2 regions of the Pantoea sp. SGAir0175 genome follow, and region 2 is predicted to be linked to the other one. Evidence: predicted binding sites of a transcription regulator. Region 2 holds the regulator's gene; the other holds the start of a gene.
What was found. Region 2 encodes Fur, which represses iron uptake genes when iron is present. Its sites were predicted from a motif close to ATAATAATGAGAACNACTATCAA; they were not measured.

Region 1 (15,869 bases), 1.8 Mb from region 2:
TAGCGCGCTTTGAAGCGATAGATCTGCTGAGTGGAACACACTTCAGCCACCATCGCATCATGGTAGAGCCGCACCGACATGGACGGCAGGCTCCAGTAGCTCACTGCGGGTGCCACCTGGCGGATCTCCACCAGCGTGGTATAGCGCGTCGACTCTTCAATAGTCAGCTGATAACTGGCGCCGTTCACCTGATACATCACCGACGCACCTGCCTCGTCACTGCGCGGCAGCAGGCGGCGCAGCTGAGCGAAATTGGTTTCGCACAGACGCATCATTTCGGGGAAATCAGGGGTATAGCGCTGTTTCATGTTGGCTTCCACTCTTCTCTTAGTTTCTCATGGTGCAACGCCAGCCATTGCAGAGCGATGACAGATGCCGCGTTATCAATAATCCCCTCTTCCACCCAGCGGTAAGCCTGTTCGCGGCTTACCACATGCACAAGAATATCCTCATTCTCTTCCTCCAGCCCGTGGTTTCCCTCTGCCTGGCTGGCATCCACTTCGCCCACCAGCACCGACAAACGCTCAGAGGTTCCGCCGGGGCTGGCTAAGTAATTCACTATCGGTTTGACGCGGCCAACCTTGAGGCCAGCCTCTTCGACCGCTTCACGACGCACCACATCTTCCGGCGTTTCGCCCGGTTCAATAATGCCGGCCACCATCTCCAGCAGCCAGGGCGTGGCGCTGGAATCATAGGCCGGGATGCGGATCTGTTCGATCAGCACTACTTCGTCGCGCAGGGGATCATAGGGTAGCAGCACGGCAGCGTGTCCGCGCTCAAAAACTTCGCGCACCACTTCACCGCTCATCTCGCCGTTAAAGCGGCGATGGCGGAAGCGGTAGCTGACGATGGAAAAAAAACCATCGTAGCGAGTATCGCGTGCAATAATTTCTACATCGTTTTTTGTGAAAGTCACAGGGGATTTTTTTTCACCCGCCATCATCTGGTTCCTTATGCAGATTGGGATGGAGCGAAGAAAAGCCAACCCTTGTGCTCCGTCCGAGTGGTTCTTTCTGAATTATTTACGTAAATTAGGGGGAGAAGGCACGTTCAGCCAACTTATCTCTGACGCCGCCTCTGTAGAATCGGCGATTATTTTTTGGCTTACCTGCAGCACACTCTCTGTGCATTTGCTGCAACACAAGGAATGCAAATGAAAAAACTGCTCCCACTTTTTATTGGACTGAGCCTGGGCGGTTTCAGCCTTGCCAGCCAGGCAGAAAACCTGTTGCAGGTCTACCAGCAGGCGCGCCTCAGCAACCCGGATCTGCGTGCTTCAGCCGCCGATCGCGACGCTGCTTTTGAGAAAATTAACGAAGCGCGTAGCCCGTTGCTGCCGCAGCTGGGTCTGGGTGCAGATTATACCTATAACAGCGGCTATCGCGACAACAGCGGTCTCCATTCCAACACGACCAGCGCCTCGCTGCAATTAACGCAGACGATTTTCGACATGTCGAAATGGCGTGCGCTGACGCTGCAGGAAAAAACGGCCGGCATTCAGGACGTTACTTATCAGGTAGCGCAGCAGGATCTGATCCTGAACACCGCAACCGCCTATTTCAACGTGCTGAAGGCCATTGATACGCTTTCTTACACTGAAGCGCAGAAACAGTCGATCTACCGCGAGCTGGATCAGACCACCCAGCGTTTTAACGTCGGTCTGGTGGCCATCACCGATGTGCAGAACGCCCGTGCTCAATACGATAGCGTGCTGGCCAACGAAGTAACCGCGCGTAACGACCTGGATAACGCGGTGGAATCGCTGCGTCAGATCACCGGCATGGATTATCTGTCGCTGGCGTCACTGAATATCGATCGTTTCAAAACGGCGCGTCCGGAAGCGGTATCCAATTTGCTGAAACAGGCTGAGAGCCGTAACCTCAACCTGCTGTCTGCTCGTCTGAGCCAGGATCTGGCGCGTGAGCAGATTCGCTCCGCTGAGTCCGGCCACATGCCGACGCTGGATCTGACCGCCTCTACCGGTCTGTCAAACAGCAAATACGGCGGCAGCCGCGCTAATCAGAGCGCCGGTACCACCGACTCGATCACCGGCTCCAACCAGGTTGGCCTGAGCTTCTCACTGCCTCTGTACAGCGGCGGTTCAGTGACCTCGCAGGTGAAACAGGCGCAGTATAACTTCGTCGCCGCCAGCGAGCAGCTTGAAGGCGCGCACCGTAGCGCGATTCAGACCGTCCGTTCTTCGTTCAACAACGTGAACGCTTCGATCAGCAGCATCGACGCTTACAAACAGTCGGTAATCTCGGCGCAGAGCTCATTAGATGCTTCGGAAGCCGGTTATCAGGTGGGTACGCGTACCATCGTTGATGTGTTAGACGCGACCACCACGCTGTTTAACGCTAAACAGCAGCTGTCGAATGCGCGTTACAGCTACCTGATTAACCAGCTGAACATCAAATATGCGCTGGGCACGCTGAACGAGCAGGATCTGCAGCAGCTGAACAGCACGCTGGGCAAAGAAGTGACGACCTCACCAGAAGTGGTCGCGCCGGAAAACAGCCAGCAGGCCGCGCGCGTGGATAACGGCCCGAAAGCGACCTCCGCGTCCGCCGCCGCTCAGGCCCGTCCGGCCGCGGCACGTAACAGCGCCAATCCTTTCGCTAATTAAGCCTTCAAGGGGCCGCTTGCGGCCCCTTTCGCATTCAAACGTATAACAACGTAAAGATCCCCTTGCCACCCGGCTTCCCGCTTCATTTTCCACCACTCATCACCTATCCTAAGCCCCACCTTTGGGCACAGGATGAAGATAATGAAACGGACAAAAAATATTCGTCATGCCGCTTTCCGTAAAAGCTGGCAGGCACGCCATTTAACGCCGGTCGCACTGGCGGTCACCGCCGTGTTTATGCTGGCAGGCTGCGAACAGAGCGATGAAACGGTTTCGATGTACCAGAACGCCGATGATTGTGCGAAAGCCAATCCGGGCCAGAGCGCTCAGTGCACCACCGCTTACAACAACGCGCTGAAAGAGGCTGAGCGCACCGCGCCAAAATACGCCACGCGTGAAGATTGCGTCGCGGAATTCGGCGAAAACCAGTGTCAGCAAACCCCGGCACAGGCGGGCGTCGGTACCACGGCGAACAACGCTGAAGCGCAGCAGAGCGGCAGCTTCTGGATGCCTCTGATGGCTGGCTACATGATGGGTCGTCTGATGGGCGGCGGTGCCGGCTTTGCGCAGCAGCCACTGTTCTCGCCAAAAACCCCTAACAGCCCGGCTAACGGCCAGTTTGTTGATGCTTCCGGTAAGAACTACGGTGCGGCCACCTCGGGCCGGACGGTAAACGTGCCGAAAACTGCGCTGGCGCCAAAACCGGCCACTACGTCCACCATCACCCGTGGCGGCTTTGGTGAGACGGTAGCCAAACAGAACACCATGCAGCGCAGCAGTGCCACCAGCACCGGCAGCCGCTCGCTGGGAGGCTAAGCCCGCGCATGCAACGTATTGCTATCAGCGAACGTCCGAACTGGCGCGAAAAGGCGACCGAGTACGGCTTTCAGTTTCACACCATGTATGGCGAACCCTACTGGTGCGAAGACGCTTATTACCAGTTTACGCTGGCGCAAATTGAACAGCTGGAAGCGGCCACCGCTGAACTGCACCAGATGTGCCTGCAGGCGGTAGAAAAAGTGGTGAACAGCGAAGCGCTGCTCACTCGTTTCTGCATTCCGAAACACACCTGGGATTTTGTGCGCGAATCCTGGCAGCAGCGTCAGCCCTCGCTCTATTCACGCCTCGATCTGGCGTGGGATGGCACAGGCGAGATCAAGCTGCTGGAGAACAACGCCGATACGCCAACCTCGCTGTACGAAGCGGCGTTTTTCCAGTGGATCTGGCTGGAGGATCAGCTCAACGCCGGCAACCTGCCGCAGGGCAGCGATCAATTCAACAGCCTGCAGGAGCAGTTGATTGAGCGCTTCGCCACGCTGCACCAGCAGCACGGTTTTAACTGGCTGCACTTTGCCTGCTGTCGCGATACGGAAGAGGATCGCGCCACGTTACAGTATCTGCAGGATTGCGCCACTGAAGCCGGCCTGCCGAGTGAATTTCTCTACATTGATGAGATCGGGCTGGGCGAAAAAGGTCAGTTTACCGATCAGCACGATCAGGTGATCAGCAACCTGTTCAAGCTCTATCCGTGGGAATTCATGCTGCGCGAGATGTTCTCGACCAAGCTGGCCGATGCCGGCGTGCGCTGGCTGGAGCCGGCGTGGAAAAGCATTCTCTCCAACAAAGCGCTGCTGCCGCTGCTGTGGGAGATGTTCCCCAACCATCCTAACCTGCTGCCCGCCTGGTTTGCCGATGATGCCAGCGCGCCGCAGATGGAAAAATATGTGGTGAAACCGCTGTTTTCCCGCGAAGGTGCCAATATCACCATCGTGGAAAACGGTCAGGAAATCGCGCGCGCCGACGGCCCCTATGGCGAAGAGGGCATGATCGTCCAGCAGTTCTGGCCGCTGCCGAAATTTGGCGACAGCTACACGCTAATTGGCAGCTGGCTGATTGACGATCAGCCTGCCGGTATCGGTCTGCGCGAAGATCGTGCGCTGATCACCCAGGATCTGTCACGTTTCTATCCGCACACCTTTATTGAGTAACGCACGTGCCGCCCGGTCTGCGGGCGGCACAGGTGTCAGCCAACCTGCACCGACAGCATACTGATCGAACCCATCTCCATGCCTTCCACCGGGATGCTCACCGCCTCACCTTCAGCTCGCGCGCCGAGAATATACAGCAGCGGCAGATAGTGCTCCGGCGTCGGGTTAGCCAGCTGCGCGCCTTCATGCTGCTGATAATTCACCAGCGGATGCTGCACCGCCTCGCCTTCGTAGTCCAGATTATCGCGCACAAACTGGTTGAAGCTCTCCGCCCACGGATAAGCGCTTTCCGCGCCCTGCCAGCGAATCATGCGCAGGTTATGCACCACGTTGCCGCTGGCCACCAGCATCACGCCTTCGTCACGCAGCGCCGCCAGTTTACGTCCCAGCGCAAAATGCCACGCCGCCGGCTGGGTGCCATCGATGCTGAGCTGAATCAGCGGAATATCCGCCTGTGGATACATCTTCGCCAGCACGCCCCACGAGCCGTGATCAAAGCCCCACTGCTGATCGGCCTGCACTGCTACCGGCGCCAGCAGATCGATAACGCGCTGTGCCAGCGCTGGCGAACCCGGCGCCGGATAGCGCACGTCGAACAGCGCCTGCGGGAAGCCACCAAAATCATGGATGGTGCGCGGATTGCTCATCGCCGTCACCGCCGTGCCGCGCGTGTACCAGTGCGCCGAGATGGCGAGAATAGCGCGCGGACGCGGCAGGGTTTCGCCCAGCTGTTGCCATACGCGGGTATAACGGTTGTCTTCTAATACGTTCATCGGGCTGCCGTGGCCGAGAAACAGAGCGGGCATGCGGGTCATTATTCATCCTCTGGCGTCGGGATCGCGTTAATGACTGTCACGATACGCGCTTTCGCCAGGGGAAAAACGCTGATAAGCGTGATGATGTTTATCAGCAAATTTGAATAAGATTTTGCCGACATAACTTTACGCTAAATAACTCGATATTTTATGGGGTTAACTATATTGTAACTGGTAATCATTATCATTAAGGAGCCCATCATGTCAGTACCTCTGCTGCTAACCATCCTGGCTGGCGGTGCCACTTTCGTCGGCGCGATTTTTGGCGTGCTCGGTCAAAAGCCGTCGAACCGCGTACTGGCCTTTGCGCTCGGCTTTGCCGCCGGCATCATGCTGCTGATTTCCCTGATGGAAATGCTGCCCGCCGCGCTGCATGCGGAAGGCATGTCGCCGGTGCTTGGCTACGGCATGTTCATGCTCGGCTTACTGGGTTATTTCGCCATGGATCGCCTGCTGCCGCACCAGCATCCGCAGGATCTGATGGCGGTCAATCGCCGCCCCACTAACCTGAAACGCACCGCGATCCTGCTGACGCTCGGTATCAGCCTGCATAACTTTCCCGAAGGCATTGCCACCTTTGTCACCGCCAGCAGCGATATGGAACTGGGGCTGGGCATCGCGCTGGCCGTCGCGATCCACAATATTCCGGAAGGGCTGGCGGTGGCCGGACCGATGTACGCCGCCACCGGCTCGAAAGCCAAAGCGCTGTTCTGGGCCTGCCTGTCCGGCATGGCGGAGATTCTTGGCGGCATTATCGCCTTTCTGCTGCTGGGGCCGGCGGTCTCACCGGTGATGATTGCGGCCATCATGGCGGCGGTGGCGGGCATTATGGTGGCGCTGTCCGTGGATGAACTGATGCCGCTGGCGCGCGAAATCGACCCGCATAACAACCCCAGCTACGGCGTACTGTGCGGCATGACGGTGATGGGCCTGAGCCTGACGTTGCTGCAAACCAGCGGGGTAGGCTGACGCGAGATTCGTCTCATTCACCACCACTTCGGCCTTAACTCTCAACGACTTAGACTTGTTAAGGCGTAGTCGAGACGGGTCTTGTTAACACCCGACGGCGGGCTCATTACACTCCACGCGACTCTTAGAAAGCAGTGGAGTGTTATGTTAATTCAGGGAGCCATTTTATGCCTGGCGATGAATATCTATCATGAAGCGCGCGGCGAACCGGTAAAGGGACAGATTGCCGTCGGCACTGTCACCATGAACCGGGCTAACTGGGACGTCAAAGAGATCTGTCCGGTGGTGTACGCACCCAAACAGTTCTCCTGGACGTCTCTGCACAAATATCCCCATCGCCATCCGCCGCAGCATGACAAAAGCTGGCAGCGCGCGCAGCGCCTGGCGCAGCGGATTGTCGAGGGTAAGCTGGCGGATGTGACCAGGGGCGCGACCTTCTTTCATGCGCACAGCGCCAGACCCGCGTGGCGCCACGCCTTCCAGCGTACCGTGGTGATAGGCAATCACGTTTTTTACGCCAGCCGTTAATCATAAAAAAAGGCCGGATGCATCACATCCGGCCTTATTTATTTCATGTCGGCTTAGCTGGCCTGACGGGTTTCATGCTGGCGGCGCCAGGCCACCAGGTCTTCAATGGTCACCACCGGCATGGCGTGCTGCTTCGCAAACGCAATCACTTCCGGCGCGTGCGCCATGCTGCCGTCATCATTGGTCAGTTCGCACAGCACACCCGCAGGTTTGAAGCCCGCCAGCGTCACCAGATCGAGCGTCGCTTCGGTGTGGCCGCCGCGCGCCAGTACGCCGCCGTCGCGCGCGCGCAGCGGGAATACGTGGCCGGGACGATTCAGATCGGACGGTTTAGCGTCATCGGCAATCGCCGCGCGGATGGTGGTAATACGGTCGGAGGCCGATACGCCGGTCGTCACGCCGCTGGCCGCTTCAATGGTCACGGTAAAACCGGTGCCGTAAGAGCTGGTGTTGTTCTCTACCATCATCGGCAGATCCAGCTGCTGGCGGCGCGCTTCGTTAATGCACAGGCAGACAATGCCGCTGCCGTGACGAATGCTCAGCGCCATCTGTTCCACGGTCATGGTTTCGGCGGCGAAGATCATATCGCCTTCGTTTTCGCGATTTTCATCGTCCAGCACCATCACGCCGCGCCCGTTGCGCAGCGCATCAATGGCGCGTTCTACACGCTGTTCCGGCGTGCCAAATTCAGAAAGAAGCGTCTGATTCATGGTAAAAAAACCTTATTAATAAAATATGAGTTACCAGAACCAGGGCGAGCTTAGGAGTGCGTAGAAAACACATGGCAATAACGTGACGCGGGCGCAGCCCGGCTGATGTCGTTACCCTCTCCCATCCGGACTTTAACCGTCGGCCCCGGAATTACACCGGATCTGCTGACCTTTCACTGTACAGCGAAAGCGCTCGCGGGCTTTCAGCCGAAGCTGATTTACCGCCGGTGGGGAATTTCGCCCCGCCCTGAGAATAAGCGAAATTACTATAGCGCCAATCACCTGGTCGGGCAATTAACAAAAGTGCAAATGCTTTTGCACTTCATGCGTTGCGGATTTCGGGTTTAACCTTTTCGTTTCTGGCATTACACTTAATGCTTGATGAGTCGGAACACGCGCTGTTATCAGCCACCGTAACCAGGAAACAACCATGATCGACACGAAAAAAATTGAACAACTGGCGCGCCAGGTGCACGAAGCGATGCCAAAAGGTATTCGCGACTTTGGCGACGATGTGGAAAAGAAAATTCGTCAGGTATTGCAGGCGCAGTTAACCCGCATGGATCTGGTTAATCGTGAAGAGTTTGACGTGCAGACCCAGGTTTTGCTGCGCACGCGTGAAAAACTGGCGGCGCTGGAGCAGCGTCTGGCGAAGCTGGAGAGTGAAAGTCCGGCGGCCCCGGCTCCGGCGGTGATCACGCCAGATCCTGCAGGCAAAATCGATACGCCTCAGTAAGGTTTACGCGGCGGGAGTTCGCTCCCGCCGGCTACGTGTTTACTGATTGCGAATGGTTTTGATGATGTTGGTGGTGGAGATACCGTCTTCAAAGTTGAGCACACGCACGTCACCGCCGTTGGCCCACACCTCTTTACTGCCCGCGATATCTTCCGGCTTATAATCACCGCCTTTCACCAGCAGATCCGGCAGCACTTCGGCAATCAGCCGCTGTGGCGTATCCTCTTCAAACAGCACCACCCAGTCTACGGCCTCCAGCGCACCCAGCACGATCATGCGGTTTTCCTGCGGGTTCACCGGGCGGGTTTCGCCCTTAAGACGTTTGGTGGAAGCATCGCTGTTGACCGCCACGATCAGGCGATCGCCCAGTTTGCGCGCGTTGGCCAGATAAGAGACATGGCCGGCATGCAGAATATCGAACACGCCGTTGGTCATTACTACTTTCTCACCTCGCTGGCGCGCCTGCGCCACCGCCACTTTCAGCTCGGCTTCGGTCATCACGCCAAAGCCGCTGTCCGGCCGCGCGTGAATCGCATTCTCCAACTCCACGGTACTGACGGTAGAAGTCCCGAGCTTGCCGACCACCACGCCAGCCGCAGCGTTGGCGAGGAAGCAGGCATCTTCCAGACTTTCACCGGCAGCCAGCACTGCGGCCAGCACACCGATCACCGTATCGCCGGCACCGGTCACGTCATACACTTCCTGCGCCTGGGTAGGCAGATGCAGCGGCGCTTTGCCCGGCTGCAGCAGCGTCATCCCGTTTTCCGAACGCGTCACCAGCAGCGCGGAGAGATCGTAATCGGCGATCAGTTGCATACCGCGGCTAACAATCTCCTCTTCGCTTTTGCACTTGCCCACCACCGCTTCAAACTCGGACAGGTTGGGCGTCAGCAGCGTCGCGCCGCGATAGCGTTCAAAATCGGTGCCTTTCGGGTCGATCAGTACCGGCACCTGCGCCGCACGCGCCAGCTGAATCATGGTCTGCACGCTGCTCAGTGCGCCTTTGGCATAATCAGACAGCACCAGCGCGCCCGCCTGTGCCAGCGACTGACGCAGACGATCGTGAATCGGCTGCGGATCGACCTGCTCAAAGCCCTCTTCAAAGTCGAGGCGAATCAGCTGCTGATTGCGCGACAGCACGCGCAGTTTGGTGATGGTCGGATGGCTGTCGAGGGCGACGAAATCGCATTCAACCTTCACCTGCGCCAGCGTTTCGCGCAGCACGCGCGCAGCATCATCTGCACCGGTCAGGCCGATAAGGCGCGAGTCCGCACCGAGTGCAGCGATATTCATCGCCACGTTGGCCGCGCCGCCCGGACGCTCTTCAATGGTATCCACTTTGACCACCGGCACCGGGGCTTCCGGTGAGATCCGGCTGGTCGGGCCGTACCAGTAGCGGTCTAACATCACATCGCCGACAACCAGCACAGCGGCCTTGCCAAACGCGGGCAGTGTTACTTTCATGCAGAGACTCCAGACTTCAACGTTCAGTCAAAATAATGCGCGGATAATAGCATAGAAGCCGCCAGGCTCACTGCTCCGTGTCATCCGCGTCGCTCGCGGCCAGCCAGCGCTGCCAGCTGGCGTGCACCACGGCGCGTTCGTCAGCGAACGATGCCGGATCGACATGACCCGGCAGTTCCTGTAGCGCCAGATGATGCAGCGCATCGCGCAGCGTGACGTAAGCGTGCGTCAGCGCCTGCGCTTCCTCATCAGCCATGATGCCGTGGCGCGCCATCAGTTCGAAAATGCGCACGTTATCCGACCAGCGCGTCAGCGCCGGCTGGCTGGCGGCGTAACCTAAGACCAGATACTGCGCAATGAATTCAATATCGGTGATACCACCCTCATCGGTTTTAATCTCCCAGCGGCCTTTGTGCTTGTTACTGAGGTGCGCGCGCATTTTCTCACGCATCTCACGCACTTCGGTTTGCAGCTTCGCGCCTTCACGCGGCAGGCACAGAATACCGCGCCGGATCGCATCGAAGCGCTCACACAGCGCCGGTTCGCCAAACACGATGCGCGCGCGCACCAGCGCCTGATGTTCCCACGTCCAGGCTTCATGGCGCTGATAGTCGTCAAAGGCGGCAAAGGTGCTGACCAGCATGCCGGCCGCGCCAGAAGGGCGCAGGCGCGCGTCCACCTCATACAAAATGCCGGACGAGGTGCGGGTGCTGAACAGATGCATGACGCGCTGAGCGAGACGCAGGTAAAACTGGCGCCCGTCGATAACGCGTTCACCGTCGGTTTCGGCATCGTCCGGACAGTCATGCAGAAACACCAGATCGAGATCCGAACTGTAACCCAGTTCCCAGCCGCCCAGTTTGCCGTAGCCGACCACGGCAAAGCCGCGCTCGCTGTCGCTGGTGAGGTGCGAAGGGCGGCCATAGCGCTGCACCATCATCTGCCACGCCTGCTGCACCACCGATTCAATGATCGCTTCCGCCAGCCAGGTTAAGTGATCGCTCACTTTCATCACCGGCAGGGTTCCGGCGATGTCGGCGGCGGCGATACGCAGATGCTGTGCCTGCTTGAACTGGCGCAGCGCTTCCAGCTGCTGCTCTTCATCATCGGTGGGAATGCGCAGCAGATACTGGCGCAGTTCGTCACGATAAGCGTCGGTGGCGGTGGGCTGATACAGCGTGGCCGGATCGAGCAGTTCATCCAGCAGCAGCGGATAGCGCGCCAGCTGGCTGGCAATCATCGGCGAAGCGCCACACAGGCGAATCAGGTGGCGCAGCGCGCCGTGATACTCGGTCAGCAACTCGAGATAGGTGCTGCGCGTTAATACGCCAAGCAGCAGCGGCGTCAGGCGTGCCAGCACCACATCGGCGTCGTCACGTGCGCACACTTCGCTTAGCAGGCGCGGCATTAATTGATCGAGCGCCAGCCGGCCGCGCGGACCGATGGTGCGGCGACTGACATCCTGACGGAAATCATTCAGCGCCCGATACAGCGCATGGCGCTGTTCCGCCTGCAGCTGCGGTACCACCGGCAGCAAATCGCTCTCTTCCAGCGCGTCCTGCCACAGGCTGGCGAACTCCGCCAGCTGCGGCTGATCGTCGACATCCGGCGCATCATCGCCTATCAGCTCGTCGAAAATGTGGCGCACGCCGGCCATGTGCTGCTCCAGCTGTGCCAGCAGCGTCGCCCAGTCCGCCATGCCCATCGCCCAGGCCAGGCGCTGGCGGTCGAGGGGATTTTCCGGCAGCGTCTGCGTCTGCTCATCGTTGATGCTCTGCAGCAGATTCTCCAGCCGGCGTAAAAACAGGTAGGCGGCGCGCAGATGATCAACCTGCTCCGGTGTTAACAGCGCCAGCTCACCGATGGCCTGCAGCGTCGGCAGCAGCGAGCGCAGCTGAAGTGAGCGCTCACGTCCACCTCGAATCAGCTGAAACACCTGGACGATGAATTCGGTTTCGCGAATGCCGCCAGCGCCGAGTTTGATGTTGTCCTTCAGGCCGCGCCGCCGTACTTCGCGGGCAATCATGCCTTTCATGTTACGCAGCGACTGGATCACGCTGAAATCGATGTAGCGGCGATAGACGAACGGGCGCAACATCTGCTGCAGCTCCTGGCTCCAGTGGCCGCCATCGTCGCCCATCAGGCGCGCTTTCACCATCGCGTAGCGCTCCCAGTCACGGCCCTGCTCCTGGTAGTAATCTTCCAGCGCGGCAAAGCTCAGCACCAGCGGGCCGCTGTCGCCGAACGGGCGCAGGCGCATATCCACGCGATAAACAAAGCCATCGACGGTAGGTTGATCCAGCACCTTAATCAGCCGCTGCCCCATGCGGGTAAAGAACTGCGCGTTGTCGAGCTCGCGCCGGCCGCCGTGGGTGACGCCGTTTTCCGGCCAGGCAAAGATCAGGTCAATATCGGAAGAGAAGTTGAGTTCACCGCCGCCCAGCTTGCCCATACCCAGAATCAGCATCGGCTGCGCTTCGCCGGCGGCGTTGCACGGCGTACCGAAATCGCGGCAGCAATCCTGCCACACCCAGTCGCGCGCGGCGGTAATAAGCACTTCCGCCAGCGTGCTGAGCTGCGTCAGGCTCTGCCCGGTGCTGGCCTGCTCCAGCGCCTGCATCCACGCGATGCGCACCAGCATATGACGGCGGAACAGGCGCAGTTCGCGCATCAGGGAGGCTTCGTTATCCACCGGCTGCAGCGCCGCTGCCAGCCAGGCCGCATAGTGCTGCCACTCTTCGGGCTGCGGCGGTTGCTGCTGCAGCTGTTGCCACCACGCCGGATGCTGCTGCAGGTTGTCTACGATAAAGTCACTAAAGGTCAGTGCGCCAGCCTGCTGCGGCGTGATGGCCGTCAGCGGCAGGCCCAGACGTTCTGCCACGCTGGCGAGCTGCGCCTGCATCAGCGTCGGTAACGGTAACGACATCTTCCCTCCCTGATGATTGATGGTGCCGTAGCCTTAGCGTTTCGCACCGTTATTCAGCCAGAACGGCGGTTGACGGATCGCCAGATTAACCAGCTGAATCAGACCGCGCTCCTGTTTTTCACGAATGGCGTGCTGCAACTCCTGCCAGCCCGCCAGCCACTGGCTGACTTCTTCAGCCGGATACGCCCCCGCCAGCAGATGCACCGCCAGCAACTGGCGGTTCAGGCGCGTAGCTTTGTCCTGAAATTCATTGAACAGCTGCACGTCGACGAAGGTTTCACGCAGATCCGCGCCGATGCGCCCCAGCATGATGTCGCTGAAGCGTTTAAACGAGCCCTGTAGCTTGCTTTTGTTCTTCTCGTCCAGCCACGGCTGCCACTGCGACTCCACCAGCCAGTGAGTAAGTGCTAACTGAGCTTCGACCGAGGTCGGTGAGAAGCAGACGGTTTCTGCGCTGGCCTCGCTGTCCGCCAGCAGCTCTTCCAGCCGGGTCAGCTTCTGACGCAGTTCGCTGTTGGCCTTGCGCGGCACCAGCGTGCCAAACAGGGAAAACGCCTGACGCAGCGTTTCCAGCGCTTCAATTACCCGTGCCCGGGCGTCTTCATTACCGCGCAGCCAGACTTCTTCATGGTACTGCCAGTGGCCGAGCGCCGCGCTCATGGCGTGAACCATGCCCTGCTCCACCGTGGCTTTGGCGGCAATTTTCTGCAGCGGCAGCGCGCGCAGCGGTCGCGGCGCGTTGCCCTGCGCCAGCTGATAACCGCGTGCCGCTTTGCTCAGGCTGCCGAGGCGCAGGCCGCCCGTGGCGATCAGCGCACTGGCGAAGGTCAGCATATCGCTGCGCGCTCCACGCTTAAGCTCCAGCTCCACTTCATACAGCGGCTCGCTCAGCTCCCCTGCGGCAACGCTGCCGCAATCGAACGCTACTTCAATTTCGCTGTCGCCAACGCTCACCAGCCAGGTTTCACGCTGGAAATGGGTACTGAACAGCGGCTGCAAACGCGGCTGCAGCGCGGCGACATCGGTCCCCTGCGGCCAGATCTCTGCCGGCAGGCGGGCAATGTCCAGCTGCGGCTCGCTGAGGTCGACGTTGTATTCCGGACGCTGATGCAGGCCGCCCAGCGTTTTGCCGGCGGTTTTCAGCGTCATTTCATAGCGCTGATCCACGCCGCGAATCCGCAGGCCCATATCCCAGCGGCGCAGCTGGTTGTCATCGGTTTCGTAATAGATGTTGGTCAGCTCACGCGCGGCGTGGTGCTGATGTGGCCAGGCGGCAAGCGTCTGCGCCAGTTTTTCGGCGGCTTGCGGGGTGGCAATGAACTTTAATTCGATTTCGATGGTCATAATTTTTTATTCAATACGCTGCTGGCACTTACGAGTTTAATCTGGCGAAGAGTAATGCACCGCAAGCCTGCTGTCTCTGCTTTCTTGTGCTTTTACGACCCTTTTCGCACCGCATTGAGACCAGGATAGTTCTCATTCAGATTTATGCGAAGCGACTCCAGACTGTGCCGGTAAATTTACGCCCATCATGAAAAAACGATATCGAATGAAAAAAATCTCACTTGCCGCCCTCTCTTTGCTGGCTTTCAGCGCCATCGCACCGGCCCACGCGGCCGATGAAAAACGTTACATCTCCGACGAATTATCCACCTGGGTACGCAGCGGCCCTGGCGATCAGTATCGCCTGGTTGGCAAGCTGAATGCCGGGGAGGAAGTCACGCTGCTGCAAACCAATAATGACTCGCAGTACGCGCAAATCCGCGATGCAGAAGGCAAAACTAACTGGATCCCGCTGTCGCAGCTCAGCGCCTCCCCCAGCCTGCGCACCCGCGTGCCGCAGCTGGAGCAGCAGGTCAAAGAGCTGACCGACAAACTGGCGAACATTGATAACAGCTGGAATCAGCGTACGTCAGAGATGCAGAACAAGGTGGCCAACAGCGACGGCACCATCAACGGCCTGAAAGAAGAGAATCAGAAGCTGCGCAACGAGCTGATTGTCGCGCAGAAGAAGGTCAGCGCCGCTAACGTTCAGCTGGATGACAAACAGCGCACCATCATCATGCAGTGGTTTATGTATGGCGGCGGCGTGCTCGGCGTCGGTCTGCTGCTCGGTCTGCTGCTGCCGCACATGGTGCCGCGCCGCAAGAAAAACGATCGCTGGATGAATTAAAGCCGCCACGCCATTTGTGGTTTGCCTGGAGGGGATCGTAAGATGCCCCTTTTGGCATGCCCGCTTTTTCGCCAAAGTATGCAACAATAACGTAACAAGCGTGCGCGGCACGCAAAAGTGGATTGCCTCTGGAGTGGTTGAGTGAAGACGTTTCTGGTCGGTGGCGCAGTGCGTGATGCCTTACTGCGTTTGCCGGTAAAAGATAGAGATTGGGTGGTGGTGGGCGCAACGCCCGACAGCATGCTGGCGCAGGGCTATCAGCAGGTGGGCCGGGATTTTCCGGTTTTTTTACATCCTGAAAGCCGCGAAGAGTATGCGCTGGCGCGCACCGAACGCAAAAGCGGCAACGGTTATACCGGCTTCGTGACCCAGTTCGCGCCGGACGTGACGCTGGAGCAGGATTTACAGCGTCGCGATCTGACCATCAATGCCATCGCGCAGGCCGCTGACGGCACGCTGATCGACCCTTATCATGGCCAGCAGGATTTGCAGCAGCGTACCCTGCGTCACGTGTCTGCAGCTTTTAATGAAGATCCGCTGCGCGTGCTGCGCGTGGCGCGTTTTGCTGCCCGTTTCGCCCACCTCAATTTCCGCGTGGCACCTGAAACCCAGGCGCTGATGCGCGAGATGGCGCACAGCGGCGAACTGGCGCACCTCACCGCAGAGAGGGTGTGGAAAGAGACGGAAAAAGCGCTGCTGACGCGCAATCCTCAGGTCTATTTCCAGCTGCTGCGCGACTGCGATGCATTACAGGTGCTGTTCCCGGAAATCGACAACCTGTACGGCATTCCGGCCCCCGTTAAGTGGCATCCGGAGATCGATACCGGCGTCCACGCGCTGATGACGCTGACCATGGCCGCAGCGCTCTCCGACCAGCTTGACGTGCGCTTCGCCACGCTGTTCCACGATGTGGGTAAAGCGCTGACGCCGCCAG
Region 2 (15,869 bases):
TGCGCAGCGCTTCGTCCAGCGCGATACCACAATGTTCCACGCTATTCTGCACCGCTTCAATCATCGTCAGCGCAGATCCGCTCAGGGTACCGTTCTCATCTACGCACAGGCCGTCGCGATAGTATATTGTTTTACCTGCAAAAATGAATTGATCAATCGACGCACCGGCCGGCGCGGTGGCATCGGTCACCAGCACCAGTTTGTCGCCTTTGATTCGTTTTGCATTGCGCACGTTAGCGTAATTGACATGTAAACCGTCTGCAATAATGCCGCAGTATACATCAGGCGAATCAAACAGCGCACCGATAAGACCTGGCTCACGCCCGCTAAAGGCGCTCATGGCGTTATACAGGTGGGTGGCAAAGGTGACGCCCGCGCTGATGCCCGCTTTGGCTTCGGCATAGGTAGCATTGGAGTGACCGGACGACACAATAATCCCAGCGTCACGCAGCTGGCGAATCACCGCGCTGCCCGCATTTTCCGGCGCCAGCGTAACTTTGGTGATGACGTCAGCGTTGGCGCACAGGAAATCTACCAGCTCCGCATCCGGCAGACGAATCAGCTGCGGATTGTGAGTGCCTTTCTTCTCTTTATTCAGCCACGGACCTTCCAGATGCAGGCCCAGCGCCTGATTCTGATGCTTCGCCAGGTAAGCGCGCATGGTTTCAATCGCGCGCTTCATCAGTTCATCACTGCTGGTAATCAGCGTCGGTAAATAGCTGGTGCAGCCGGATTTTTCATTGGCACGCTGCATGATCTCCAGCGTTTCCACGCTCAGGGCATTGATGTCATCGTTGAACTGCACGCCGCCGCAGCCGTTGAGCTGCAGGTCGATAAATCCGGGAGCGATGAACGCACCAGCCACATCCTGTTGTGGAATCGCGGCGTCCAGCGCATCGCGCGGGCAGACACGCTCAATCAGGCCATTGGCAATCACCACGGCGTGATTGTCCAGAACTTCATGACCGGTAAAAATCCGGCCGTTAACTAATGCGCACATCATCTCTTCTCCCGGCTGAACCTGCTGCGCTTAACAGCAGGCTTTCTACAACGTGTTGTTACACACCCTTCATATTTTCCGCTTCCATTTCGCGGAAATATTTCACGGTTTTCACTTTCAGTTCCATGGTGGCTGGCTCATCACACACCACCACCGCTTTCGGGTGCAGCTGCAGGCAGCTGATGGTCCACATGTGGTTGACGTTACCTTCTACCGCCGCCTGCAGCGCCTGGGCTTTGACGTGGCCGGTCACCAGAATCATCACTTCTTCCGCATCCAGCAGCGTGCCGACGCCCACGGTCAGGGCATATTTAGGCACCTGATCAACATCGCCGTCGAAGAAACGCGAGTTCGCCACACGGGTGTCGTGCGTCAGGGTTTTAATGCGGGTGCGGGAAGAGAGCGAAGAAGCCGGCTCGTTGAACGCAATGTGGCCATCGTTGCCGACGCCGCCCATAAACAGGTGGATTTTACCCAGTGCGCGGATCTTCTCTTCGTATTGGCGACATTCTGCGTCAATATCTTCGGCATTGCCATTCAGAAGATTGATATTTTCTGGTTGAATATCAACGTGATCGAAAAAGTTACGGTACATAAAGCTGTGATAGCTTTCCGGATGCTCTTTCGGCAGACCGACATACTCATCCATATTGAAGGTGATCACGTGTTTGAAACTAACCTGGCCCGCTTTATGCATCTCGATCAGGTGCTTGTAGGCTTCCAGCGGCGTACCGCCGGTTGGCAGTCCCAGCACAAAGGGACGGTCTGCGCTGGGTTTAAAGGCATTGATGCGATTAACGATATGGCGTGCAGCCCATTTACCCACCTGGGACGGTGTGGCCAAAGGGATCAGTCTCATGTCTTCACCTCAGTTAAGATTGGAAAGTTAGGGTCGCGTTTACTGCTGCAGCTGGCTGCTTATAGGGTAACCCGTTTGCACGCTCGCGGCGTTGGAAAAGTGCGACCTGATATTTTTCATCATAAAATAAGTTTGTGGTGGTGGCTAGCATTTCGCAGTGAAAAACGTCCATTTTGGTGATTAAAGTCACAGTTACACTGGTTTTAATTTGCGAGGCGAATTAATTTATCTTTACACTGCGCCTCGTGGTGAAGTGTGTCATCAAGGTACCGGGTGCCGGGATAATAAAATCAACCCGCATCACGGCAAAACGCCAGTCTCATAGGGGGAGAATAAGGTGAGTATTTTAGGATATCTGCAAAAGGTCGGCCGCGCGCTTATGGTGCCGGTAGCGACCCTGCCGGCAGCGGCAATCCTGATGGGGGTAGGTTACTGGATCGATCCGGACAGCTGGGGCGCAGGCAATGCGCTGGCAGCACTGCTGATCAAATCGGGTTCTGCCATCATCGACAACATGTCCGTGCTGTTCGCCATCGGTGTGGCTTACGGCATGTCAAAAGATAAAGACGGTGCAGCGGCATTAACCGGCTTTGTAGGTTTCCTCGTGGTTACTACCCTGTGTTCACCCGCCGCGGTGGCCATGATTCAGAAAATGCCGGTGGAGCAGGTTCCTGCCGCCTTCGGTAAAATCAACAACCAGTTTGTCGGCATCCTGGTGGGTATTCTCTCGGCGGAAGTGTACAACCGCTTCAGCCACGTTGAGCTGCCCAAGGCGCTGTCGTTCTTCAGCGGTCGCCGTCTGGTGCCGATCCTGGTCTCCTTCCTGATGATTGTGGTCGCCTTTATCCTGATGTACGTCTGGCCGATTATTTTCGGCGGTCTGGTGAGCTTTGGTGAGCACATCCAGAAACTGGGCTCGGTCGGTGCGGGCGTGTACGCCTTCTTTAACCGTCTGCTGATTCCTGTTGGCCTGCACCACGCGCTGAACTCGGTGTTCTGGTTCGACGTGGCGGGTATCAACGACATTCCGAAATTCCTTGGCGGCGCGCAGTCTATCGCCAACGGTACCGGCATCCCGGGTATCACCGGTCGCTATCAGGCGGGCTTCTTCCCGATCATGATGTTCGGTCTGCCGGGTGCGGCGCTGGCAATCTATCACTGCTCACGTCCGGAAAACCGCGCGAAAGTCGGTGGTATCATGCTGGCAGCGGCATTCGCCGCCTTCTTCACCGGCATCACCGAGCCACTGGAATTCTCCTTCATGTTCGTGGCACCGGTGCTGTATGTCATCCACGCCGTGCTGACCGGTATTTCGGTCTTCATTGCTGCCAGCATGCACTGGATTGCCGGTTTCGGTTTCAGTGCCGGTCTGGTGGACATGGTGCTGTCGACGCGTAACCCGCTGGCGGTGCACTGGTGGATGCTGATCCCGCAGGGTCTGGTGTTCTTCGTCATCTACTATGTGGTGTTCCGCTTCACCATTCAGAAATTCAACCTGCTGACGCCGGGTCGCGAGCTGGCTGCCGGTGATGAGACAGACGGCTATGACGTCAACGTTGATCACAGCAGCAACGGTGAGAGCGAAACCGAATCTCTGGCACGTCGCTACATCGGCGCGGTGGGCGGTTCTGACAACCTGACCAACATCGACGCCTGCATTACCCGTCTGCGTCTGAATGTGAAAGACTCGGCGCAGGTGAATGAGAGTGTGGCCAAACGCCTCGGTGCTTCTGGCGTGATCCGCCTTAACAAGCAGAGCGTGCAGATCATTGTTGGTACGCAGGCCGAAAGCATTGCGACCGCGATGAAAACCGTACTGAGCAAAGGCCCGGTGGCCGGCGCAGCGGCACCTGCTGCGGCAACCACCGCTGCGCCTGCGGCTGCTCAGCCCCAGGCCGTGCGCAACAGCGAGAAAAAGGTGATTGCAACACTGCTGGCACCGGTCAGTGGCGAAGTGGTCGCGCTGGAAAACGTGCCGGATGAAGCTTTCGCCAGCAAAGCTGTAGGCGATGGCCTGGCGATCAAACCGAGCGATAAAACTGTCGTCGCGCCGGTGGCGGGCACCGTGGTGAAAATCTTCAACACCAACCATGCATTCTGCCTTGAAGCCGAAAATGGCGTCGAGATTGTCGTGCATATGGGTCTCGATACCGTCGCGCTGGAAGGTAAAGGGTTTACCCGTCTGGTGGAAGAGGGCGCAACCGTCACAGCGGGCCAGCCGATCCTCGAAATGGATCTGGACTTCCTCAATGCCAATGCGCGTTCGATGATCAGCCCGGTGGTGGTCAGCAACAGCGATGATTTTGCTGGTCTGAATCTGCTGGCAGGCGGTACCGTGGTAGCAGGCGTTACGCCGCTGTACGAAGTCAAAAATTAACACGTTTTGATCGTCACTGAAGGCAGGAAGCAATTCCTGCCTTTTTTGTTTTAAAACGACCAACAAACGGTTGTTTCCCTTCAGCGCTTTGTGGATCATACTCCGTTACTTCGTGGTACAAATCACCCGCTATTGTTTTGAGGATTTTGAGATGAGTGAGGCTGAAGCCCGCCCAACGAACTTTATTCGTCAGATCATCGACGAAGATTTGGCGAGCGGTAAGCACAACAGTGTGCATACCCGTTTCCCGCCTGAGCCCAATGGTTACCTGCATATTGGCCATGCAAAATCGATCTGCCTGAACTTTGGTATCGCACAAGATTATCAGGGGCAGTGCAACCTGCGTTTCGACGACACCAATCCGGTCAAAGAGGATATGGAGTTCGTTGAATCGATCAAGAATGATGTGCAATGGCTGGGCTTTGAGTGGAGCGGCAACATTCGTTACTCCTCTGACTACTTTGACCAACTGTTCAACTACGCGGTTGAGCTGATCAACAAAGGCCTGGCCTACGTTGATGAGCTGTCGCCAGAGCAGATCCGTGAATACCGCGGCACGCTAACCGCGCCGGGCAAAAACAGCCCGTATCGCGATCGCAGCGTGGAAGAGAACCTGGCGCTGTTCCAGAAGATGCGTGATGGCGGCTTCGAAGAGGGCAAAGCCTGCCTGCGTGCCAAAATCGACATGGCATCCAGCTTTATTGTGATGCGCGATCCGGTGCTGTACCGCATTAAATTTGCCGAACACCACCAGACTGGCAACAAGTGGTGCATCTATCCGATGTACGACTTTACCCACTGCATCTCCGATGCGCTGGAAGGCATCACCCATTCCCTGTGTACGCTGGAGTTCCAGGATAACCGTCGTCTCTACGACTGGGTGCTGGATAACATCACCATTCCGGTGCATCCGCGTCAGTATGAGTTCTCGCGCCTGAATCTGGAATATGCGGTGATGTCGAAGCGTAAGCTGACGCAGCTGGTGAGCGAGAAGATTGTTGAAGGCTGGGACGATCCGCGCATGCTGACCGTATCCGGTCTGCGCCGTCGTGGCTATAGCGCGGCGTCAATCCGCGAATTCTGCCGCCGTATCGGTGTGACCAAGCAGGACAACATTGTTGAGATGGCGTCGCTGGAGTCGTGCATTCGTGACGACCTCAACGAGAACGCGCCGCGCGCTATGGCGGTGCTGGATCCGCTGAAAGTGGTGATCGAGAACCTGCCGGCCGGGCATGAAGAAATCATCAGCATGCCGAACCATCCGAACAAGCCGGAGATGGGCACGCGTGAGGTGCCGTTCAGCCGTGAGGTGTGGATCGATCGCGCCGACTTCCGTGAAGAGGCCAACAAGCAGTACAAACGTCTGGTGCTGGGTAAAGAAGTTCGTCTGCGCAACGCTTATGTCATTCGTGCCGAGCGCGTGGCGAAAGATGAAGCCGGCAACATTACCTGCATCTACGCTACCTGCGATGTCGACACCCTGAGCAAAGATCCGGCCGATGGCCGCAAGGTGAAAGGCGTTATCCATTGGGTGTCGGCGATTCACGCGCTGCCTGCCGAATTCCGCCTGTACGATCGTCTGTTCAGCGTGCCAAACCCGGGCGCGGCCGAGGATTTCCTCACCACCATTAACCCGAACTCGCTGGAGATCAAACAGGGCTTCGTTGAGCCGGGTCTGCGTGCCGCCAGTGCGCTGGCACCGTATCAGTTTGAGCGCGAAGGTTACTTCTGCGCTGACAGCGTGTACTCGCAGCCGTCGAAACTGGTGTTCAACCGCACCGTGGGTCTGCGTGATACCTGGGCAAAAATCGGCGAATAATTTTACTGCTTGATAGCACGATATGATCAGCAAAGGGCGAGCAATCGCCCTTTTTTATTGCCCGTTATCTGCAAACGGGAATCGATTATGCTGAACCAGACAAAAAACAGTAATTGCGCGCGATTACGACTAATCTGACTTTAATAAAATTAACTAATTTACCCGTGTGAAATCGTTATTTTCAGGTAGGCTATGCGCTCTTAAATGTTGCTGTGCGGGTTAGCGAAGGAAGAAAAATGACAAGTCTCGCTCTGGAAGCCAAACATAGCGTGGTGGTTTTACATCAGCTTATCGAACGTATTTTTAATCAGGCCGAAGGCAGCGATGACAGTATGGACCTGCTGCTGTCGCACTTTCATCCCGACTTCAAAATGGTGACGCCGCAAGGCAAACAGCTCGATCTCAATGACACTGAAACCCTGTTTCGCAAACTGCACGGGCAGCGGGAAGGGATGCGAATCGCCACCAGTGAGCATGCCATCATTTCCCAGCAGCAGCAGGAAGTGACCATTCAGTATCACGAACTGCAAATGCTTAACGGCAACAACCAGACCCGCATTTCGCTGGCGGTGCTGGACTGCAGCACGCCGGTTCCGCGCTGGCGCTATTTGCAGGAAACGCTGGTCGCCTGAACGCAGCCATAAAAAAACCGGTGCCTGGCACCGGTTTTTTTATACTGCATAGCATATTCAATTACTGATCGTGGAGCGTCTCGTCTTCGCGGCAGTCTCCCAGCGCACAGTGGCCGTACAGATACAGGCTGTGGTTGCTGAGTTTGATACCGTGGCGTGTTGCAATCTCACGCTGACGCGTTTCGATAGATTCATCGCTAAACTCGATCACTTTGCCGCAGTCGAGGCAAATCAGGTGATCATGATGATGCTGCTGGGTCAGTTCGAACACGGATTTCCCGCCTTCGAAGTTATGACGCGTCACGATGCCGGCGTCGTCAAACTGGTTCAGAACACGGTATACCGTCGCCAGACCAATCTCTTCGCCCATGTCGATCAGGCGTTTGTACAAATCTTCCGCACTGACATGATGGGACTCGGGTCCGGGTCCCTGAAGCACTTCCAGAATCTTCAGTCTGGGCAGCGTGACTTTCAGGCCAGCCTTTTTCAATGCGGAGTTGTTGTCAGTCATGCGGATATTGTCCTGTTACTTTGCTAGTCACTTACGGCGCAAAGGCCTTGAATGTGTGGTCAACGCGCATTCTCATTTGCGTCTCATTATAGAGCTCAGCCTGCGAAATGAAAACCGGCTGCGGCGGACAATTCCCCGGATGCTGTAAGGAGAAATGTCGTGAACCTCAGCGGGATCGTGCAGATCGATGTTCCTTTTCGCGCAGTCTCAGTCTGATGCCCGAGGAATAAGCAGATGACCGTTGCGGGTATTCTACAGAATTGAGGGAAAAAGTTAAAAAACCATAGCTATTATTTTTATAGGTAATTCCATTGCCCGATGTGAGCCAGCGCCCACATCGGACAGGAAAGCATCAGGCTTCGATGATCGCCTGCAGCTGCAGCTCGTCAAAGATCTGCTTAACCCATTTGTCGACGCGCTCGTTAGTCAGTTCAGGCTGACGATCTTCATCGATGGCGAGGCCGAGGAAGTGTTTGTCGTCTGCCAGACCTTTAGAGGCTTCGAAGTGGTAACCTTCGGTTGGCCAGTGGCCCACAATCACTGCGCCGTTTGGCTCAATGATGTCGCGAATGGTGCCCATCGCGTCACAGAAGTACTCGGCATAATCTTCCTGATCGCCGCAGCCAAACAGCGCTACCAGCTTACCGTTGAAATCAATCTCTTCCAGCGTCGGGAAGAAGTCATCCCAGTCGCACTGGGCTTCACCGTAGTACCAGGTCGGAATACCCAGCAGCAGAATATCGAATGCTTCGAGATCTTCTTTGGTGCTCTTAGCAATGTCATGCACTTCGGCGACATCTTTACCCAGTTGTTTCTGGATCATTTTTGCAATGTTTTCAGTGTTGCCGGTATCGCTGCCGAAGAAAATGCCTACGATTGCCATGGAGTGAGTAACCTCTTAAATCCTGATTGTGAAAGTAAGTCAGAAGACGACACAGTTATGCGAATGATAGCAGACCGGCGAAAAGCGCGGAATGTGTAAAGCGCTGAGTTTGTGTTCCAGCGTGCGGTCTGTGCACGTTACGCCAGTTTGAGCTGCGCCAGCAGCATTTGTTCAATCAGTTCACTGCGGCTGATGTTCTGCTGCTCGGCCAGCGTATTAAGCGCGTCGACCGCTTCGCTGGACATTTTCAGCTCAACGCGGCGCAGGCCGCGCACCCGGTCGCGCTTCAGCTGGTTGCGCTTATTAATGCGCAGCTGCTCATCACGCGACAGCGGACTGGTTTTAGGGCGACCGGGACGCCGCTCGTCTGCGAAGAGATCGAGCGTGGTACGATCTGTCTGTTCTTTTGCCATGGTTTGTGAAACTGCGTGGGCGCGAACGGCGGAAAGGCGCTGCGCGATTTAAACATTTATCGGCCCGACCGCGGCGAAAAAAGCATCCGCGGCAAATTTTTAGCGCGACATCATACTCCAGCGCCCGGCGCGACGCCAACCCTAAACCGCCCGTAGCAAGCTTTTGCTTTTACAGGTTAAAAAAGCGGCGCACCGCGCGCAGTACGGCATCGGGTTTTTCGGCATGCACCCAGTGGCCGGCACCGCTGATAATGTGCGCCTGCGCCTGCGGGAACTGGCGCAGCAGCGCATCACGGTGCTGATTGTCCAGATAGGGTGAATCACCGCCGCGAATAAACAGCGCCGGATGAGGCCACGCGGGCACCTCCTGCCAGCCGGAGAGCACCGGATAATTGTCCCACAACACCGGCACGTTAAAGCGCCATTCGCCTTCATGGAAAGATTTCAGAATGAACTGAATCACGCCTTCTTCGCGCACGTGTTCACGCATCACGTCGGCCGCAGCGCTGCGGCGCGTGACGCCAGCTGCGCTGACCGCGCGGATTGCCGCGAAGATCTCATCGTGACGTCGCGTCTGGTAATCCACCGGCGCGATATCGATCAGCACCATTTTGCCAATCCGTTCGGGCGCAACGGCGCTCAGCGCCATGGCAATTTTGCCGCCCATTGAGTGGCCGATAACATCGACCCGTTCGATGTGGTGCGCATCCAGCGTGTCAACCATATCCTGCGCCAGCGCAGCGTAGTGCATCTCTACGCTGCGCGGTGACAGGCCGTGGTTACGGACATCCACCTGCAGCGTGGGCCGTGCATCGCGCACGCCGCGCGCCAGTACGCCGAGGTTATCCAGGCTACCAAACAGGCCATGAATTAACAGAATGGGCTGGCCATCAGGGGCAGATTGTTCAGTTTGCAGACGGGCGTTCAAAATCATGGCTAAAGTTCTTTCGGTTGAGACCTGGGCTTAGGGTATCATGGATTCACCTGTCCCGGCGCCAGGCGGTCAGGCATTAGGGCATATTCCGACTTTTGCCCGGAAACGATGCCAGCGCTACCGGCTGTCGCGGATTTAACTTTATAATCCTTATGTTAGAGCCCGCTCACATTTTGCACGACCGGATTTTGCTAAGGCCGTTGCAGAATAGCGTGGTTCTGCCATTTGCCAGAATCGTACGGAAAAAGATGAAAACGATTGAAGTTGACGAAGAACTCTACCGTTATATTGCCAGCCACACCCAGCACATTGGTGAAAGCGCGTCGGACATTTTGCGCCGCATGCTGAAATTCACCGCCGGCCAGAGCGCACCTGCTGCGTCAGCGACCAGTGCTGCGGTAAAAGAAGCGCCAGCTGTACGCAGCGAAGCGCGTCCTCAGGATCGCGTGCGCGCCGTGCGTGAGCTGCTGCTGTCTGACGAGTATGCGGAGCAGAAGAAGGCGGTTAATCGCTTTATGCTGATCCTGTCAACGCTCTATCGTCTTGATCCGGCGGCGTTTGCTGATGCTACTGCTTCGCTGCAGGGCCGCACCCGCGTTTACTTTGCGGGCGATGAGCACACGTTGTTGCAAAATGGCACCCATACTAAGCCGAAGCACGTACCCGGCACGCCGTACTGGGTGATCACCAATACCAATACAGGTCGTAAATGCAGCATGGTGGAACACATCATGCTTGCCATGCAGTTCCCGCAGGAACTGGCAGAGAAAGTTTGCGGCACCATTTAAACCGAAGCGTCAGGGAGAAGCGCCAATGGCCAATCACCCCCGTGCCGGGCAACCTGCCCAGCAGAGCGATTTGATTAACGTTGCACAATTAACCTCGCAGTACTATGTCCTGAAGCCGGATGCGGCGAACCCGGACCATGCGGTGAAATTTGGCACCTCCGGCCACCGCGGCAGCGCGGGACGTCATAGCTTCAACGAAGTACACATTCTGGCGATTGCGCAGGCGATCGCTGAAGAGCGTAAAAAGAACGGCATCACCGGCCCGTGCTACGTAGGTAAAGACACCCATGCGCTGTCTGAGCCGGCGATCCTGTCAGTGCTGGAAGTGCTGGCCGCTAACGGCGTTGATGTGATTGTGCAGCAGGACAACGGCTATACGCCGACGCCGGCGATCTCCAACGCCATTCTGGAGCATAACAAGCGCGGCGGCGCGCAGGCGGACGGCATCGTCATTACCCCGTCGCACAACCCGCCGGAAGACGGTGGCATCAAGTACAATCCGCCGAACGGTGGACCGGCTGACACCAACGTCACCAAAGTGGTGGAAGATCGCGCGAATCAGCTGATCAAAGGTGAGCTGAAAGAGGTTAAGCGTCTGGCGCTGGATCAGGCGTGGGCCAGTGGCCACATCGTTGAGCAGGATCTGATCCAGCCATACGTTGAAGGTCTGGCGCAGGTGATTGACTTCCCGGCGATCCAGAAAGCCGGCCTGAAAATCGGTGTCGATCCGCTCGGCGGTTCCGGCATGGCCTACTGGCAGCGCATTGCTGAGCACTACCAGCTGGATCTGACCATCGTCAATGATGCCATCGACCAGACGTTCCGCTTCATGCATCTGGATAAAGATGGCGTGGTGCGCATGGACTGTTCGTCCGAGTGCGCGATGGCCGGTCTGCTGGCGTATAAAGATAAGTTCGATCTGGCCTTCGGTAACGATCCGGATTACGACCGTCACGGCATCGTCACGCCCGCCGGTCTGATGAACCCGAACCACTATCTGGCGGTAGCGATCAACTACCTGTTCCAGCACCGTCCGCAGTGGGGCAAAGAGGTGGCCGTTGGTAAAACGCTGGTTTCCAGCGCGATGATTGACCGCGTGGTGAACGACATTGGTCGCAAGCTGGTGGAAGTCCCGGTCGGCTTCAAATGGTTCGTGGATGGTCTTTTCGACGGCAGCTTTGGCTTTGGCGGGGAAGAGAGCGCCGGCGCCTCGTTCCTGCGTTTCGACGGCTCCGCCTGGTCAACAGACAAAGACGGCATCATCCTGTGTCTGCTGGCGGCGGAAATCACTGCGGTTACCGGTAAGAACCCGCAGCAGCACTATGATGAGCTGGCCGCGCGTTTTGGTGCGCCAAGCTACAACCGTCTGCAGGCACCTGCCACTTCTGCGCAGAAAGCGGCGCTGTCGAAGCTGTCACCTGAAATGGTCAGCGCCGATACGCTGGCGGGCGACCCGATCACCGCACGTCTGACCGCGGCACCGGGCAACGGCGCCTCGATTGGTGGTCTGAAAGTGATGACTGAAAACGGCTGGTTTGCCGCGCGTCCGTCCGGTACCGAAGACGCCTACAAAATCTATTGTGAAAGCTTCCTCGGCGCTGAGCATCGCCAGCAGATCGAGAAAGAAGCGGTAGAAATTGTCAGCGAAGTGCTGAAAAACGCCTGACAGGGCGGCACGCATGACATGAAGGCCGCGCTCGCGGCCTTTTTTTATGGCATAAAGCGATAGCCGATGCCGGTTTCCGTCAGCAGATGACTGGGCTGGGTGGGATTGGCTTCCAGCTTTTGCCGCAGGTGTCCCATATAGATGCGCAGATAATGGCTGTGTTCGACGGCGTTAGGGCCCCAAACCTGGTTAAGCAACTGGCGCTGGGTCAGCACCTTACCGGCGTTATTCAGCAGCAGGCTGAGCAGACGAAACTCGGTCGGCGTCAGATGCACTTCCTCACCGCTGCGCAGCACGCGTCGCGCGGCGAGATCGACACTCACCTCGCCAAACTGCACCAGCGGCTCCGGCTGGCTGCGCTGATGACGACGCAGCGCCACGCGCACGCGCGCCAGCAGTTCGCCGATGCCAAACGGCTTAGTGAGATAGTCGTCAGCGCCGGCATCCAGCGCCTCTATTTTATCCTGCTCGTCACTGCGTGCTGACAGCACAATTACCGGCATGCTGCTCCACTGCCGCACTTCGCGGATGAAGGCATTGCCATCGCCGTCCGGTAAACCGAGATCGAGAATCACCAAATCCGGTTTGCGCGTAGCCGCTTCAATCAGGCCGCGCTGCAACTGCTCCGCTTCCACAATCTTCAGGCCTTCGCTCTCCAGCGCCAGGCGCACGAAACGGCGAATCTCCTTTTCATCTTCGACAATCAAGATGGTCGTCACGCTGACTCCTGCGGCAAATAAGGTTAACGCATTACTTTAACAATAAACCGCGACGGCGTCCGTCACGATCTCAGTAACTCGCTGTGATCCAAAATTTTACAAAAATGTAACTTCCTTTCATCCCGGCCAGGAAATGACTGAAAAAAGATCAAAATAGTGGTCGGATGAGTAGTAAAATTACACAACCAGGCGTAATATCTGAGGCAGATCACATTTCATAGCAAAATTTACCACGAGGAGGCATTGATGTATCAGGCATATCCACTCGCCAAAATTGTGCTGCGCCGTGTGCTGGTGGTATTGATTGGCGTACTGGCGCTGCCAGTGATGCTGTTCCGCCAGGATCGCGCGCGCTTCTACAGTTATCTGCACCGCATGTGGTGCAAAACCAGCACCAAACCAGTCTGGCTGGCGCAATCGGAAGCGGCAGGCGGTATCTACTGGTAACCTCCGGCTTCGCGGTGATAACCCGGTGACCTCGCTCGAGGCACCGGGTTTTTTTATCTTAAAGTGGTGCGACAAACGCATTGTCCCGCTGTTATCTCGCGGCATTTCAGCTACACTTAAACCTCTACAAGATTTTGGAGGTTGTACAAGTATGAGCGAGAAAATTCCTGTAGGTATCAGTGCCTGCCTGCTCGGGGATAGCGTCCGATTCGATGGCGGCCACAAGCGTTTTGCCTTTGCGACTGACGAGCTCGCGCCATTTGTGCGCTTCGAACCTGTCTGCCCGGAAATGGCCATCGGTCTGCCGACGCCGCGCCCGGCGCTGCGGCTGGTCAAACAGAGCGACGATCAGATCCACCTGTGTTTCAGTAAAGACGGCGGGGAAGAGCTGACCGACGAAATGGCCCGCTGGTCTGCGGAGCGCGTCAAATCGCTGCACCACCTGTGCGGCTACATCCTGTGTGCCAAATCGCCGAGCTGCGGACTGGAGCGCGTGCGCGTCTACGAGCCTGACACTAACAACAATCGCAAAGCTGGCACCGGTGTGTTCACCTCGTTCCTGCAAAAAGAGCTGCCGTGGCTGCCGCTGGAAGAGGATGGACGCCTGCACGATGATGCGATCCGCGAAAACTTTATGGGGCGCGTCTATGCGCTGCATGAGTTCAACGAAATGTGGCGCAGCGGGCTGACGCGTCACAAGCTGATTGCCTTCCACAGTCGCTACAAACTACTGCTGCTGTCGCATGCGCAGGATGAGTACCGCGAGATGGGACGGTTTGTCGCGGCAATGGAACAGTGGGAGTCACTGGATGCGTACGCCTTCGAATACCGTAACCGTCTGATGCACCTGATGTCGCACCAGGCGTCGCGCCGTAATCACACCAATGTGCTGATGCATGTACAGGGCTATTTCCGGCCGAAGCTGAGTTCACCGCAGCGTCAGGAGCTGGCGCAGCTTATTGACCGCTACCGTCGCGGTGTGCAGCCGTTGCTGGCCCCCATCACCATGCTGAAACATTACATGGCAGAGTTCCCGCACCCGTGGCTGGCGCAGCAGCGTTATTTCGATCCCTACCCGGAAGCGCTGCGTCTGCGCTACGGCCAGTAAACACGGAGCGTTATGAGCACTCATTTAGTCTGGCTGCGTAACGATTTGCGCATGAATGATAACAGCGCACTGGCCGCGGCCTGCCGCGACAGTCAGGCCGAGGTGCTGGCGCTGTTCATCGCCACGCCCGGCCAGTGGCAGCAACACAGCATGGCCCCCAAACAGGCGGCTTTTATCCATCAAAACCTGTGCCTGCTGCAGCAGTCGCTGGCAGAACGCGGTATTAAGCTGCACTTTCATCAGTGCGATGACTTCGCCGCGTCGGTCGACTATCTGGCGACCTTCTGCCAGCAGCACAAGGTGGATGCGCTGTTTTACAACTATCAGTATGAATTCAATGAGCGCCAGCGCGATGCTGCGGTTGAAAAGCAGCTCGATCAGCAGGGCGTGGTGTGCCAGGGATTCGATGACAGCCTGCTGTTACCACCGGGCAGCGTTCAGACCGGCAGCAACAGCATGTTCAAAGTGTTCACGCCGTTCAGCAAAGCGTTTATCCGGCGTCTGCAACAGGGGCTGCCAGAGTGCCACCACGCACCGAAAGCGCGCGCCGGGGCACCCGTGGCCGCCGGCAAAAAAATAGCGGCATTCGATTATCCTGTGGAAAAATTCGACGAAACCTGGTTTCCCGCCGGAGAAGAGGCGGCGCTGAAGCAGCTGCGCCAGTTTGCCCAGCAGCGGGTGGAAAAATATGACCAGCAGCGCGACATACCGGCGATTGACGGCACCAGCCGCCTGTCGCCGTATCTGGCGATTGGTGTGCTGTCACCGCGTCAGTGCCTGCATCGCATTCTGAAGGAGCACCCGCAGGCGCTGAACAACGGCAGCGCGCTGGTGTGGCTGAATGAACTGGTCTGGCGCGAATTTTATCGTCACCTGATGGTGGCTTTTCCGGCGCTGTGTAAGCATCAGCCGTTTGTCGACTGGACGCGCAACGTCAGCTGGCAACAGAATGAGCAACACCTTACCGCCTGGCAGCAGGGCAAAACCGGTTATCCAATTGTCGACGCAGCGATGCGCCAGCTCAATACGCTGGGCTGGATGCACAATCGGTTACGCATGATCACCGCCAGCTTTCTGGTGAAAGACCTGCTGATTGACTGGCGCGAGGGTGAACGCTATTTCATGCAGCAACTGATTGACGGCGATCTGGCGGCTAACAACGGTGGCTGGCAGTGGGCCGCGTCGACCGGCACCGACGCCGCGCCTTACTTCCGCATCTTCAACCCGACGACCCAGGGCGAGCGCTTTGATAAGCAGGGCGAGTTTATCCGCCGGTGGCTGCCGGAGCTGCAAGACGTACCGGACAGCGCCATTCATCAGCCGCACGCCTGGGCGGAGAAAAATAACAAGAAACTCGATTATCCGGCGCCAATCGTGGAACATAAGGCGGCACGTAAAAAGACATTAGACGCCTTCGAGCGCGCGCGCAGCGCAGCCTGAGGCGGTCACGGAGCCGTTATGAACAATTTCGAGTTAGAACAGATCGTCAATCAGCAACTCAACACCAGTGCCTTCAGCGACTATGCGCCCAACGGTTTGCAGGTTGAGGGGCGTGAGCAGGTGCGCCGTGTAATCACCGGCGTGACGGCCTGTCAGGCGCTGCTTGATGAGGCGGTAAAACGCCAGGCCGATGCGATACTGGTGCATCATGGCTACTTCTGGAAGAGCGAAGCGCCGGTGATTAAAGGAATGAAACGCCAGCGTCTGCGCACG

Region 1: the regulator Fur is predicted to act here: its motif matches at 5,595-5,617, upstream of zupT (zinc transporter ZupT).

Annotation. Positions count from the first base shown of each region.
Region 1 covers NZ_CP028081.1:567,574-583,442, reverse strand. The annotation lists gene C1N56_RS02755 (DUF1249 family protein) at 1-308, opposite strand, end outside; gene nudF (ADP-ribose diphosphatase) at 305-940, opposite strand; gene tolC (outer membrane channel protein TolC) at 1,154-2,626, shown strand; gene C1N56_RS02740 (DUF1190 family protein) at 2,768-3,442, shown strand; gene C1N56_RS02735 (glutathionylspermidine synthase family protein) at 3,451-4,614, shown strand; gene ygiD (4,5-DOPA-extradiol-dioxygenase) at 4,650-5,420, opposite strand; gene zupT (zinc transporter ZupT) at 5,631-6,398, shown strand; gene C1N56_RS02720 (cell wall hydrolase) at 6,543-6,926, shown strand; gene ribB (3,4-dihydroxy-2-butanone-4-phosphate synthase) at 6,980-7,636, opposite strand; FMN riboswitch at 7,746-7,895, opposite strand; gene C1N56_RS02710 (ubiquinone biosynthesis accessory factor UbiK) at 8,067-8,372, shown strand; gene hldE (bifunctional D-glycero-beta-D-manno-heptose-7-phosphate kinase/D-glycero-beta-D-manno-heptose 1-phosphate adenylyltransferase HldE) at 8,412-9,836, opposite strand; gene glnE (bifunctional [glutamate--ammonia ligase]-adenylyl-L-tyrosine phosphorylase/[glutamate--ammonia-ligase] adenylyltransferase) at 9,904-12,762, opposite strand; gene C1N56_RS02695 (CYTH domain-containing protein) at 12,796-14,106, opposite strand; gene C1N56_RS02690 (TIGR04211 family SH3 domain-containing protein) at 14,312-14,935, shown strand; gene C1N56_RS02685 (multifunctional CCA addition/repair protein) at 15,077-15,869, shown strand, end outside.
Region 2 covers NZ_CP028081.1:2,909,985-2,925,853, reverse strand. The annotation lists gene nagA (N-acetylglucosamine-6-phosphate deacetylase) at 1-1,000, opposite strand, end outside; gene nagB (glucosamine-6-phosphate deaminase) at 1,059-1,859, opposite strand; gene nagE (N-acetylglucosamine-specific PTS transporter subunit IIBC) at 2,203-4,236, shown strand; gene glnS (glutamine--tRNA ligase) at 4,388-6,055, shown strand; gene C1N56_RS13645 (hypothetical protein) at 6,292-6,687, shown strand; gene fur (ferric iron uptake transcriptional regulator) at 6,749-7,198, opposite strand; gene fldA (flavodoxin FldA) at 7,551-8,081, opposite strand; gene ybfE (LexA regulated protein) at 8,219-8,494, opposite strand; gene ybfF (esterase) at 8,664-9,428, opposite strand; gene seqA (replication initiation negative regulator SeqA) at 9,677-10,216, shown strand; gene pgm (phosphoglucomutase (alpha-D-glucose-1,6-bisphosphate-dependent)) at 10,242-11,882, shown strand; gene kdpE (two-component system response regulator KdpE) at 11,927-12,601, opposite strand; gene C1N56_RS13605 (YbfA family protein) at 12,848-13,048, shown strand; gene C1N56_RS13600 (YbgA family protein) at 13,200-14,156, shown strand; gene phrB (deoxyribodipyrimidine photo-lyase) at 14,169-15,596, shown strand; gene C1N56_RS13590 (type 2 GTP cyclohydrolase I) at 15,615-15,869, shown strand, end outside.